Regions from separate parts of the Rhizobium sp. IY2 genome, predicted to be linked through region 3. Evidence: riboswitches for the same ligand, from Rfam matches in the RefSeq annotation. Region 3 holds a riboswitch; each other region holds the start of a gene.
What was found. Region 3 has a riboswitch for cobalamin ahead of cobU (bifunctional adenosylcobinamide kinase/adenosylcobinamide-phosphate guanylyltransferase). Riboswitches for the same ligand answer to the same signal wherever they lie in the genome.

Region 1 (3,202 bases), on a different contig from region 3:
CTTGGCCCTGGCTATCCTCAACCGCGCCAAGGCGGACGGCGTTCCCGTGCCGCCAGCCTTTGAGCTGGAAGCGCTGCCGGGCAAGGGTGTCAGCGGCAAGGTCGGCGGCGAGACGCTGGACCTGTTGTCGCCGCCGGCTGCCCGTGCGCTCGGGGCGCTCAGCGCGGAGCAGGATGCACGCATCACGGCGCTCAACGACGAGGGCAAGAGCGTATCGGTGCTGCTTGTCAACGGTATCGCGGCCGGCCTGATCGCCATGCGCGACGAGCCGCGCGAGGATGCCGAGGCCGGGCTCGCTAGCCTCAAATCGGCAGGCGTCAAGGCGATGATGCTGACGGGCGACAACAAGCGGACGGCGGCAGCCGTGGCCGGCATGCTCGGCATCGACTGGCTCGGGGAGATGATGCCTGAGGACAAGCAGCGTGTCGTCGGCGAATTGAAGCGCCAGGGCTTGATCGTCGCCAAGGTCGGCGACGGCATCAACGATGCTCCGGCGCTGGCCGCTGCCGATATCGGCATCGCCATGGGCGGCGGCACCGATGTGGCACTGGAGACCGCGGATGCCGCCGTGCTGCACGGACGCGTCGGCGACGTGGCGCGGATGATCGAACTTTCCAAACGCACGATGGGCAACATCCTGCAGAACATCAGCATCGCGCTGGGGCTGAAGGCGGTGTTCCTGGTGACGACGATCATGGGCATTACCGGGCTCTGGCCGGCGATCCTCGCCGATACCGGTGCCACCGTGCTGGTGACGATCAACGCGCTGCGGCTGCTTCGGATAAAGATATAAGCATTCCCCGACTTCATCCTCCGGCGCCCGTCACCGGCGGGATGTCCCATCGACGATTCGGGCCTGATCTCGAACCGAAATCTTTGGACCGGTCATAGGTCGGCTCCCCTCGTGGGGCTTCTCCACAGCCTGCTGTCTTTAAGCTTTGGTTATCCATGTTCTTCACAGGAATGTAGCGATTTCAAACCTGTCGTAACGCAATGCACAAACCATCCGTTGACGCGAATTTGGATTGGCGTACTATATCTAGTGTTCGAGGTTCCATCGATTCGTAGGGAGCGATGGCTAAGACGGGAATACGGTGCGTTTCGCCATGACGGCGCAACAACGCCGGAGCTGCCCCCGCAACTGTGAGCGGAGAGCAACTGTCCGATTTCAGGTCACTGAGGCATGAGGCCTTGGGAAGGCTGGGGCAGGGTGCTTTGACCCGTGAGCCAGGAGACCTGCCTCGAACAAAACGTCCACGGGCGGGGTGTCCGGAAGGTCGCGTTTGCATGGCTGCGGGGATCTCCGCATCGCGTTGCGCAGGCCCGAACCTCCGCCCCTGAAACCTTCGCATTGAGCCACTTCGGGGTGAAGTCATGTCAGTATCTCAATTCAGGCCGCCACCCGCGCAATATAAAGGGCACGTCGCGCCCGGCGGCTGAACGAGCCGCATAGCTGCAAAATACAGAGCCTTTTCGACGGATATCGAGAGATTTCCGATCGATGTCCTGCGTCCCAATCGCGTCGTCACGAGGAATACTATGACCATTACCGTCTACAGCAAGCCTGCCTGCGTCCAGTGCACTGCCACCTACCGCGCCCTCGACCGTCTGGGTGTCGATTATGACATCGTCGATATCTCGCAGGATGCCGAAGCGCTCGATCGGGTCCGCAGCCTCGGCTACATGCAGGCGCCTGTCGTCATCGCCGGCGAGCAGCACTGGGCGGGCTTCCGCCCCGACATGATCAGCGCGCTCTCCTGAGTGAGGACAAGCGGTGGGGTTGATCGTCTATTATTCCAGCCGATCCGAAAATACCCATCGGTTTGTCGCCAAGCTCGGACTGCGCGCGGCGCGCATTCCGACCGGTGGCGTTGACGCGTTCCATATCCACGAACCCTTCGTGCTTGTTGTGCCGACTTATAGCGGCGACGGCGGCAAGGGTGCCGTTCCCAAGCAGGTGATCCGTTTCTTGAACGATGCGGAAAACCGAGGACACATCCGCGGCGTGATCGCCGCGGGCAACAGCAATTTCGGCGAGACATACGGGCTCGCCGGCGACGTGGTCTCGCGGAAATGCCTGGTGCCGTATCTCTACAGGTTCGAGCTCATGGGCACGGAAGACGACGTCGCCAACGTCAAACACGGGATGGAACGATTTTGGACACGGGAACAACTCTGACGCGGGATGCGGGCGCAAAACCGCATAACACTTTTGCTCATCCCGCCGGCGAACGCCCTTTGAAAGCGGCGGAAACGCTCGACTATCACGCGCTGAACGCCATGCTGAACCTCTATGACGAGGATGGGCGGATCCAGCTCGACAAGGATCGTTTGGCGGCCAAGCAGTATTTCCTGCAGCATGTGAACCAGAACACGGTGTTCTTTCACAATCTGAGGGAAAAGCTCGATTACCTCGTGACCGAGGGTTATTACGAGCAGGAGGTTCTCGACCAGTATTCCTTCAATTTCGTGCGAGACCTGTTCGACCAGGCCTATGCCAGGAAATTCCGTTTCCCGACCTTCCTCGGCGCCTTCAAATATTACACCAGCTATACGCTGAAGACCTTCGACGGAAAGCGCTATCTCGAGCGCTACGAGGACCGCATCTGCATGGTGGCGCTGGCGCTTGCGCGCGGCGACGAGGGCCTTGCCCGCGACATGGTGGACGAGATCATTTCCGGCCGTTTCCAGCCGGCGACGCCGACCTTCCTCAATGCCGGCAAGAAGCAGCGCGGAGAGCTGGTTTCCTGCTTCCTGCTGCGCGTCGAGGACAATATGGAATCGATCGGCCGGTCGATCAATTCGGCGCTGCAATTGTCGAAGCGCGGCGGCGGCGTGGCGCTGTCGCTGACCAATATCCGCGAGGCCGGCGCGCCGATCAAGCAGATCGAGAACCAGTCGTCGGGCATCATCCCGGTGATGAAGCTGCTCGAAGACAGCTTCTCCTATGCCAACCAGCTCGGGGCGCGGCAGGGCGCGGGTGCGGTCTATCTCAACGCCCATCACCCCGATATCATGCGTTTCCTCGATACCAAGCGTGAAAATGCCGACGAGAAAATCCGCATCAAGACGCTGTCGCTCGGCGTCGTCGTGCCCGACATCACCTTCGAGCTCGCCAAGAACAACGAGGACATGTACCTGTTCTCGCCCTATGACGTGGAACGCGTCTATGGCGTGCCTTTCACCGAGATTTCGGTGACGG
Region 2 (3,202 bases), 160 kb from region 3:
CGAACGCCACTTCGGTCGATTTCGGCCGCGACGCCCAGACGTGCGCCAAGATGTGCCCGGGTATCGAGACCGAGCTGTTCTATCGTGACGTGACGAGCACCGAAGCCTCGAACATGATCTCGGTCGCAACGGGCACGCCCTACAGCGCCATGAAAAACGCCTTTGCCTACAAGAACCGCACGCCGGGGGAAAAGTCCTCCTGCGCCTGCAATCTCACCGCCTACTACGATGAGATGCGCGGCAAGCAGCCGTCAAGCGAACCGCCGCAACAAGGTTCGATCACCACCATCCGCACCAATCCCACGGCGAAGGATGCTGCCGCAGCCCCACCGCAACCATCCGTCCCGGAGCGCCCCTACGATCCCGTGCAGAACAAGGTCCGCCAGGTCGGCCCGCAATTCCTTGCCGGTGATCAAGGCTCGATAGACCTCGCCAATCCGGCAACACCGGGGCCGCAGCCTCAACAGCAGTGATTGCTACGGGTCGTTGCGTCCCCACCCGTCATGGAAGACGAGCTCTTGGAGCGGCAGACGCTGCCGCCAGCCTTTGACGGACAGTTCCGGCTCGTCATAAAGCCGATCGACGAAACCGGCACAGAGCCAAGCGACCACCTCGATATGCTCGGGTATGCCGAGAATGCTTTTCAGATCGCCTTCGCGAAAAATGCTGACCCAGCCGATGCCGACCCCTTCCGCCCGCGCCGCAAGCCAGAGATTCTGGATGGCGCAGACTGTGGAATAGCTATCCATCCTGGGATTGTGGGTGCGCCCCAGCACCACGCTGCCGCTGCGGGTGGGGTCGCAGGTCACGCATATGCCGAGCGGTGCCTCGGTGATGCCTTCGAGCTTGAGGGAGCGGTATGCCTGCCGCCGCTCGCCGGTAAACATCAGCGCCGCCTCCTCATTGGCCTTCACAAAGGCGTCCTGGACGCGCGCCCGGACCGCGGCACTTTTCACCAGAATGAAATTCCACGGCTGCATGAAGCCGACGGAGGGCGCATGATGGGCGGCCGTCAGCAGCCGCTCCACGACATCGTCAGGCAAGGGGTCGGGCAGGAACTGGCTGCGAACGTCGCGCCGCGTCTTGATCGCGTGATAGACGGCCTCGCGCTCGGCCAAGGAAAAACCGGACGCCGCCGAAAGGGCATCCTCATCAAAGGGTCGCATCGTCAAATCCCCAACAACGCAACCGCCCGCCGTCCGCGCGGATCGGTCAATCTTGCCAGGCCGGTCTTCTGACTCGGCGTCATCCGTCTGCCGCAGCCTTCCCGGCGAGAAGCCAGTGGCGAGATGAAGCGGCAAGCGTCGGCCTTACAGCGTTGGGCACGTTCCGGCCTTGCACCGGATTCCCGATTCTCCCGCGTTGATGGCGGGCACCTGACGGCGCATCTATTTCAGGAAAGCGCGGCGACGGCAAGCCGGCCCGAGGTCGCAGTCGGGAACCACGTTGAGCCACGCACCCTCCCGCGTCGGTTTGAAGCGGCTCGACAAGCTCCTTCATCCATAGTTTCTATGGCCTTATCACCACCGAAGGCGTATGGACGATACAGTCCCTCGCAGCATCCCGGTTGCCCGTGCCCCGCCTCACGCCCATGATCCTTGCGGTCGCCCTGTTCATGGAACAGATGGATTCGACCGTGATCGCCACCAGCCTGCCGGCGATCGCAGCCGATATCGGCACCTCGCCGATCGCGCTGAAGCTCGCCGTCACCAGCTATCTCGTGGCACTGGCGATCTTCATCCCGATCAGCGGCTGGATGTCCGATCGGTTCGGTGCGCGCAACATCTTCCGCATGGCGATCTTCGTCTTCATGATCGGCTCGGTCGCCTGCGCTTTCTCCAACTCGATCACGGCCTTCGTCATCTCACGGCTGGTCCAAGGCGCCGGCGGCTCGATGATGACGCCGGTCAGCCGCCTGCTTTTGGTCCGGGGAACGCCACGCCACGAACTCGTCGACGCCATGGCCTGGCTCACCATTCCCGCCTTGATCGGCCCGATCTTGGGGCCGCCGATCGGCGGTTTCCTCACCACCTATCTCACCTGGCACTGGATCTTCTGGATCAACGTCCCGATCGGCGTGCTCGGCATCATCCTCGTCACCCGTTTCCTGCCGGCGGTCGAGCCGCGCAGCCCGCGGCCGATGGATTTCCCGGGCTTCTTCCTCTGCGGCCTCGGTTTCTCCGGCTTCGTCTTCGGCGTCTCGGTGATCAGCCTGCCGGCCGTGCCCGTCATCTACGGTTATGTCACGGTTGCGATCGGCATCCTTTCCGGTCTCCTCTACCTCCTGCATGCTCGCCGCGCGCCCTATCCGCTTCTCGATCCGAAGATGTTCCGCTACCCGATGTTCCGGGCGGCGATCCTCGGCGCCTCGAATTTCCGCATGGGGCTCGGCGCGCTGCCCTTCCTGATGCCGCTGATGCTGCAGCTCGGCTTCGGCCTGACGCCGTTGCAGTCGGGCTCGGTCACCTTCGTCAGCGCACTCGGCTCCATGGGCTCGAAATTCGCCGCCTCGCGCACCTTCAATGCCTTCGGCTTCCGCACCGTCATATCAATCACCACCTTGCTGGCGGCGATCTTCCTCGGCATCAACGGCCTGTTCACCGCCGAAACCCCGCTGTTCCTGATCATGGCCTGCCTGCTGATCGGCGGCCTGTTCCGCTCCATGGCTTTCTCGGGCGTCAACGCCATGGCCTTCGGCGATGTCGACGCCGCCGACAGCAGCCAGGCAACCGCGATCAATGCCGTTGCCCAGCGTATCTCCATGGCAATGGGTGTGGCGATCGCCGGCGGCATCCTCGAAATTTCGAGCAGCTTCCATAGCGGCCGGCTGCTGGTCTCGGATTTCCACGTCGCCTTCTTCAGCGTCTCGGCGATTTCGGCGCTCGCCTGCATCACCTTCCTGCGCCTGCCGCGCGATGCCGGCGCGGAACTGACGACGCGCCGCCGCAAACACCGGCAGACGGAGCCTGAAGAGGCGATCGCGGAAAACAGCTGATCGCGGCAGATCACCAGCGGGCGTGATAGCGAAATCACACGCGTGTGCTCCGGCATCCCTTTCTACTTTATGATTTATTCACACATCAAATACACACTGCGTTTGCGCGTTTTGGGTCGCTATCAGGACATGGGCATGAGCGCTCGTGATGTGACCGTCAGCGTGGATGCCCGTATTGATACGCCGGTCGGGAACATGTCCGACTGA
Region 3 (3,202 bases):
GCGCGGTCGAAATAATGATCGATGCGGCTGCCGACGGCCTGGAGCTGCAGGCGCATCGGCTTGCCGGCGATATCGACGAAGCCCTTGAGGCGCAGCACGTCATGGGTTGATATGATCGCCTTCAGCTTCTCGACGAAGCCGGCGGGATCGGCAACGGGTCCGAGATCGACGACGAAGCTGTCGAACTCGTCGTGGTCGTGCGGCGCGCCGTCTTCATGCTCCAGCTCATGATGCGACTTGCGATTGGCGACATCGTCCTCGGTGCCGATACCAAGGCCGAGCAGGATGCCGGCCGAGACTTCGCCGTTCTTCGCCTCGATGATCGCGGGTTTGCGCACCGTGCGGGAGGCAACCTCGTCGCGCACCCTGATAAGACCTGCCGCGTCGATCAGGTCGGTCTTGTTGAGCACGATGAGATCGGCGCAGGTGAGCTGATCCTCGAACAGCTCCTCGATCGGGCTTTCGTGATCGAGCGATTCATCCTCGGCGCGGCGCGCATCGACGGCATCATGGTCGTCGGCGAACCGGCCGGCGGCAACGGCGGCGCTATCGACCACCGTGATGACGCCGTCGACGGTCACTTGCGTGCGGATATCGGGCCAGTTGAAAGCGGCGACCAGCGGCTGCGGCAGGGCGAGGCCCGAGGTTTCGATGACGATGTGGTCGGGCCGCTGTTCGCGCTCGAGCAGCTTCGTCATCGTCGGAATGAAATCGTCGGCGACAGTGCAGCAGATGCAACCATTGGTGAGTTCGATGATGTCGTCCTCGGTGCAATTCTCCGCGCCGCAGCCCTTCAGCACGTCACCGTCGACACCGAGATCGCCGAATTCGTTGATGATGAGCGCGATCTTCTTGCCGCCGGCATTGGTGAGCAGGTTGCGGATCATCGTGGTCTTGCCGGCGCCGAGGAAGCCGGTGATGACGGTTGCAGGAATTTTCTGCTGGTTCATGAACTTAACCCTTCATTTTCAGCGGCAGGCCTGCCGCGATGAAATAGACTTCGGCGGCCTTCGCCGCGATCGATTGGTGCAGCCGGCCGGCATGATCGCGGAAATCCCGCGCCATGCGATTGTTAGGCACGATGCCGAGGCCGACCTCGTTGGAAACGAAAACGAGCCGCGCCTTCGCGGCGGCCAGGAAATCGGCGAGCGCTGCAAATTCCGCCGCCATGTCGCGCTCCTCCATCATCAGATTGGTGACCCAGAGCGTCAGGCAGTCGATCAGCACGATGCGTCCCTCGCCGTCGATGGCGCCAAGCTTGCCGACGAGATCGAGCGGCTCCTCATGCGTCGTCCAGGACGGACCGCGGTCGGCCTTGTGCTGAGTGATACGCGCCTGCATCTCCTCGTCCCAGGCCCGGCCGGTGGCAAGGTAGTGGCGGTCGAGGCCGGTCGCGGTGACGAGAGCTTCGGCGAAGCGGGATTTGCCGGAGCGCGCGCCGCCGAGGATGAAGATGGTGGTCATGCTCAGACGCTCCTCAGGGAGGGTGCGTAGCCGTGGCTTGTTCCGAGTGCACCTTTTTCGACTGCTGGGGGGACCGAGTATTCGACATAACCGGCCGAAAGCACTCCTCTTGCAGGGCTGCTTGGAGGCGTCGCGAGCGCCGCACCAGGCCGCGCTGAATTCAATCGTTCAGCCAAGACAACCTCCGTGCTGGCAACGGGCGTAGTGCCCAGGTGTGGGCTTCTGGCCCGGCACGTAATGGCAGGTCTCCTGGCTCGCGGTTATCGGCCGCGATCGGGGCAGACCGGAAACCGGTCGCCCTGATCGTGCCGGCGGATCATCCTCGCCTTCCCGGCTGCATTGGTGAAAAGGTGGACGATTCGTAGATTTAGAGGCGTCCGACCCCGGTTGATCACCATGCATCTCCAGTGGCTTTTCCGGCATGTTGCCCACCCCGCCCGCTTGCATGATTGCAAGCCGCCGGCCGGAGGGGCTCGGTGCCGGATGGAAGACCCTGACCGCTCTACAGTCGCGGGGTCGGCTGTGATGAAGGCGCCCGGTTTGGGTCCGCCCCTTCACATTCCCTTTTCATCCGGAAGGGCGCAACACCGATCCGGAACCATCCGTTATGTCAGGATGGTCGGGCGACCATCCGTTGAGGGATGGTTAGGCAAGCCGGGGTGTGAAGTCAACCGGCCTTGACGGCCGGTCAGCTTCCGAGCAGATGGCCCAACCCTATCAACACGACTTAGTCTACCTAAAATATCGTCATTTATCAGAGGCTTACGTCATAAATATTTGTCCCGGGCGCCGGCTTTTCGCCGCAATTGCGTCGCAAGCGGACTGCGCGACCATCTCCGCCCTTGACCGGGCCTCTCCCCGCCTAGTTGTCTAGCCATGCTTATGAAATTGGATCGGCGCCGTTTCCGGGCGCTGCGTGTTTTCTTCGATCCGGGCCGCCTGCGGGCGCTGACCCGCCGCAGCGAGGTCGGCCTGTCACTGGCGGGCGCCGTCGTCGGCATCATCTCGGGTCTCGCCGTCACCGGTATGAGCTACGTCTCCAGTGAGCTGCATCAGCTGGTCTTCGGCATCGCCGATAGCGAGCGGCTGAGCTCATCCGAGATCGAGAACAAGATGCTGCTGCTCACCGCGCCCGTAATCGGCGGCGCTCTGCTCGGCCTGTTGCTCCTGGTGCTGGCGAAACGGCGCAAGAAGCCGATGGTCGACCCGATCGAAGCCAATGCGCTGCATGGCGGCCGTCTATCCTTGACCGACAGCATCATCGTTGCCGTCCAGAACCTGATCTCCAACGGGTTCGGCGCCTCGGTCGGACTGGAGGCCGGCTATACCCAGCTTGCCGCCGGCCTTGCCTCGAAATTCGGCCTGAAGCTGCAGCTTCGCCGCTCCGACCTGCGCATCCTCGTCGGCTGCGGCGCGGCGGGCGCCATCGCCGCCGCCTTCAACGCGCCGCTGACCGGCGCCTTCTATGCCTTCGAGCTGATCATCGGCACCTATACGATCGTGTCGCTGACACCCGTCGTCGTCTCAGCTCTCATTTCCACCCTTGTCGCAAGGCTGCTTGCCGATGGTGATTTCACCATCGATATCGGCAGCTTCGGCTCGGTCGTGCCGGCCGATTATATCCCGGCGCTGCTGCTCGGCGCCTTCTGCGCCGGCATCGGTATCCTGATCATGCAGGGCGTCTCCTTCGTCGAGGAACTGGCGCGCAAGAGTTCGATCGCCCCACCCTTCTGCCCGG
Region 4 (3,202 bases), on a different contig from region 3:
TAATCCCGAACCCGACGATCGAAACACATTGCCTTCCGGCCCTGCTCTGGAAAAATACCGGCACTGCGCCTTCTCCATCTCCACCCTTCGCGGAAGTAGCACGAAAGTCTGAAATGTTCGTTGAAACCAGAAGGCGAATTATCGGAGGCGGCAGCCTCCTGATGTGCCGTCGAGGGACCGTTGGCGCCAGAGGAAAACGCCGAGCGAGCCCTCTTCGTGGTTGGCAGAATGGCAGGTGCGGAAAAAACGAAGGCGAGCGTGCCATGGCATCGCTCGCCCTTTTTCGTGCTTCAGGCGGTGACGATCAGCAGCGGGACGCTGACGATGAGACCGACCAGAACTGTGACTGTGGCGACACGCATCAAACGCAGGCGCCGCGTGCGCTCCCCACTCCAATCATATGTCATTCTTCCATCTCCTTGGGATAAGGAAGTAGTCCCCGCGAAACCGGGTTCAACAGAGATGACGCGATTTGCTTGTGTAAGGCTGGATATGATCAGGACTCGCTAAAGCATCGGTCCGAAAATCGGAATCGATTTTCGGACAGCGCGATGCGAGGATTGAAAGTGTCGAGCGTCCTTGTGCGTCCGAAAGGACGCACGGCGCTCTAATGCTGGAAGCGCAGAGACCAGCGTCGTCCATTGCTGGTCATGCGAATGACGGCGAGCGGCTCGATGTCGCTCAGCCAGAAAGAGGAGAGCGGCGCCTGAAGCACATGGGCGACCGCCGCCCGGATGACGGCTGCGTGACTGACGGCGATCACATGGCCGCCGAGGGCGGATTCGCTCTCCATCCAGTCGGCGACGCGTGTTCTCAAATCAAGAAGGCTCTCGCCGCCATGCGGGGCCGCTTCCGGATCGCTCATCCAGGCCATGAGGTTCTCAGGCTCTTCCGCCTCTATCGCGGCGATCGATCTGCCGGCCCAGCGGCCATGGTCGCAGTCGCGAAGCGCCGGATCGATCCGGGCTTGGAGGCGGAGCGCGTCAACAGTCTGGCGGGCGCGCAAAGCGGGGCTCGTGGCAACGCGATCGGCGCGGGGCAGGGCGGCCATCCTGTCGGCTTCTTCCGCCGCCTTGCCTTCCAGCGGTTCGTCGAGCGGGAACAGGGCCTTGCGGCTCGCCATCGTCGCGCCGTGGCAGATCCAGGTGAGGCGCGTATTCACGGTCGTTCTGATCTCCCGGAGTGCGGCTGTAGCGGCGCAGGACGGCCCTCGGCCGGCTTGTGAAGTTTCGTTGACAGTCTCTTCGGCGTGCAGATATAACCGTGCTGTTGCGGGTTTGGAAGCCGGTGGAAATCCGGCGCGGTCGCGCCACTGTGACCAGCGTGTCGAAAGCTCTTCGCGCTGGAAGTCAGACCCTACTGCACAAGCACTCTTTCGACTGAACGCGTCATTCCCGGAGGAATACATGTCTGACACCACTTTTGCGCCCGTCGCGGCACCGGCGCCGATCCCCCTGGGAGAGATCCTGCCATGGGCGATCTTCGGTGGCCTGCTGATGCTCATCGTTCTCTATTTTGTCGGCACCGAGGAAGGCGCGATGGCGCTGTTCAACGGGATGTATGTGCACGAATTCGTGCATGACGGCCGTCATCTCCTCGGCTTTCCCTGCCACTAAAGCGCGTCGCGATCTTTCAGATTCGCGCCTCACTTTAGGTCTTTGTTTTCGCATGTCGTTATCGCAAAATCGCTGCACACTTTTGCGCGACATGCTTTAGGGGAGTTCCTGACATGGTTGGAAATCTTCTGCTTCGCGGCATGCTCGCGGGCCTGATTGCTGGCATCCTCGTTTTCGCTTTTGCGCATATCTTCGGCGAGCCGCTGGTCGATGCGGCGATCGCCTTCGAGGAGGCGAGTGCCCAGGCGGCCGGTGAAGCTGCCGAACCTGAAATCGTCAGCCGCGCCACGCAGGCCGGTCTCGGCCTTTTCACCGGCGTCATGGCCTACAGCGTTGCCGTTGGCGGGCTCTTCGCTCTCGCCTTCGCTTTCGTGCACGGCCGTTTCAGCAGCCTTTCGGCGCGCGGCACCTCGGCCGTCATCGCCATTGCCGCCTTCGTGGCGATCGTCCTCGTTCCCGGTATCAAGTATCCGGCCAACCCGCCGGCGGTGGGCAATCCCGATACGATCGGCGTCAGGACCGAACTGTTCTTCCTGATGATCGTCGTCTCGCTCGCCGCGCTGATTGCCGCGGTGGCGCTGTCGCGCCGCCTCGCGGGGCGTTTCGGTCTCTGGAATGGCGCGATCATCGCCGGAATCGCTTATCTCGTCTTCATCGGCGTCGTGCTCTATCTGCTGCCGCCGATCAACGAGGTGCCGGAGAACTTCTCGGCGATGGTCCTCTGGCGGTTCCGCACGACTTCGCTCGGCATGCATGTGATCCTCTGGACAACCTTGGGCCTTGCCTTCGGAGTGCTGGCGGAAAAGCGGCTTGCCGTTAAGGACGGGCAACGCGGCCGGCCGGCAACGGCATTTCACTGAACGCATCGAAGGGCGCCGCTTGCCGGCGCCCTGAACTTTTCGGGCGGCCATGACAAGCAGCAGAACCATACCACTCGTGTCGACGGCGTTTGCCACCGCCGTCTTTTTTTGTGTGGTTGCTGGAAGCGCTCTTGCCCATAGCCCTAGCGGCGGCGGCAGCCATACCGGACTGGATATTCCGGAAATTTCCCATGGCGAGATGGCGGTGATTGCAGACTATCGCAGTGGGATCATCGACCTTGCTTCCCGTGCCGTCGATACCAACGAGCCGTTCCGCCGCGTCCTGAACTATGCCGAGATCCAGTATTCCTATTGTCTCTGGGGCCGGGTGCCGGGCAGCGTGACGGACGAGGAAAGCCCGTTCAACGAATGCGCCCATGCCTATCTCGCGGCGGCCAAGGCGGTCTTGCTGTCGATGCGCGAGATGCCGCAAGAGAGGGCTGCCGCGAATGAAATCATTTCCGCCGTCGACGCCGACATGACGCGGCGCGGCCTTGCGCTCGTCACCTGCCGGTTCAGCGGCGAGGCCTTCAACACCGCCGATGTCATCAAGCCACACTGGGGCAAGGTGCCACTTCATCCAGCCAGCATGGCGTCGCTGACCGGGCTCGCTGCATTGTTCGGCCTTGGTTTTTTTGGGCTTCGCCACTTCCTGCGGCCGAAGGCTCAATCGTCGGAATAGCGCTGCTCGCGCCATGGATCGCCGTAGATATGGTAGCCGTTCTT

Region 1: another riboswitch for cobalamin. It lies ahead of nrdH (glutaredoxin-like protein NrdH); the one in region 3 lies ahead of cobU (bifunctional adenosylcobinamide kinase/adenosylcobinamide-phosphate guanylyltransferase).
Region 2: another riboswitch for cobalamin. It lies ahead of bluB (5,6-dimethylbenzimidazole synthase); the one in region 3 lies ahead of cobU (bifunctional adenosylcobinamide kinase/adenosylcobinamide-phosphate guanylyltransferase).
Region 4: another riboswitch for cobalamin. It lies ahead of ACMUVN_RS20910 (CbtB domain-containing protein); the one in region 3 lies ahead of cobU (bifunctional adenosylcobinamide kinase/adenosylcobinamide-phosphate guanylyltransferase).

What each region holds. Positions count from the first base shown of each region.
Region 1 is NZ_JBLKNU010000023.1:20,648-23,849, forward strand. Features, by position in the region: gene ACMUVN_RS32735 (heavy metal translocating P-type ATPase) at 1-793, shown strand, start outside; cobalamin riboswitch at 1,033-1,259, shown strand; gene nrdH (glutaredoxin-like protein NrdH) at 1,540-1,761, shown strand; gene nrdI (class Ib ribonucleoside-diphosphate reductase assembly flavoprotein NrdI) at 1,775-2,179, shown strand; gene nrdE (class 1b ribonucleoside-diphosphate reductase subunit alpha) at 2,158-3,202, shown strand, end outside.
Region 2 is NZ_JBLKNU010000001.1:1,073,778-1,076,979, reverse strand. Features, by position in the region: gene ACMUVN_RS05280 (DUF2865 domain-containing protein) at 1-473, shown strand, start outside; gene bluB (5,6-dimethylbenzimidazole synthase) at 477-1,166, opposite strand; cobalamin riboswitch at 1,207-1,395, opposite strand; gene ACMUVN_RS05270 (DHA2 family efflux MFS transporter permease subunit) at 1,592-2,995, shown strand.
Region 3 is NZ_JBLKNU010000001.1:911,471-914,672, reverse strand. Features, by position in the region: gene cobW (cobalamin biosynthesis protein CobW) at 1-950, opposite strand, end outside; gene cobU (bifunctional adenosylcobinamide kinase/adenosylcobinamide-phosphate guanylyltransferase) at 955-1,464, opposite strand; cobalamin riboswitch at 1,686-2,082, opposite strand; gene ACMUVN_RS04455 (chloride channel protein) at 2,341-3,202, shown strand, end outside.
Region 4 is NZ_JBLKNU010000006.1:328,278-331,479, forward strand. Features, by position in the region: gene ACMUVN_RS20900 (putative bifunctional diguanylate cyclase/phosphodiesterase) at 1-64, opposite strand, end outside; gene ACMUVN_RS20905 (histidine phosphatase family protein) at 608-1,162, opposite strand; adenosylcobalamin (AdoCbl) riboswitch at 1,251-1,393, shown strand; gene ACMUVN_RS20910 (CbtB domain-containing protein) at 1,407-1,616, shown strand; gene ACMUVN_RS20915 (CbtA family protein) at 1,730-2,476, shown strand; gene ACMUVN_RS20920 (hypothetical protein) at 2,526-3,158, shown strand; gene ACMUVN_RS20925 (sulfite oxidase-like oxidoreductase) at 3,143-3,202, opposite strand, start outside.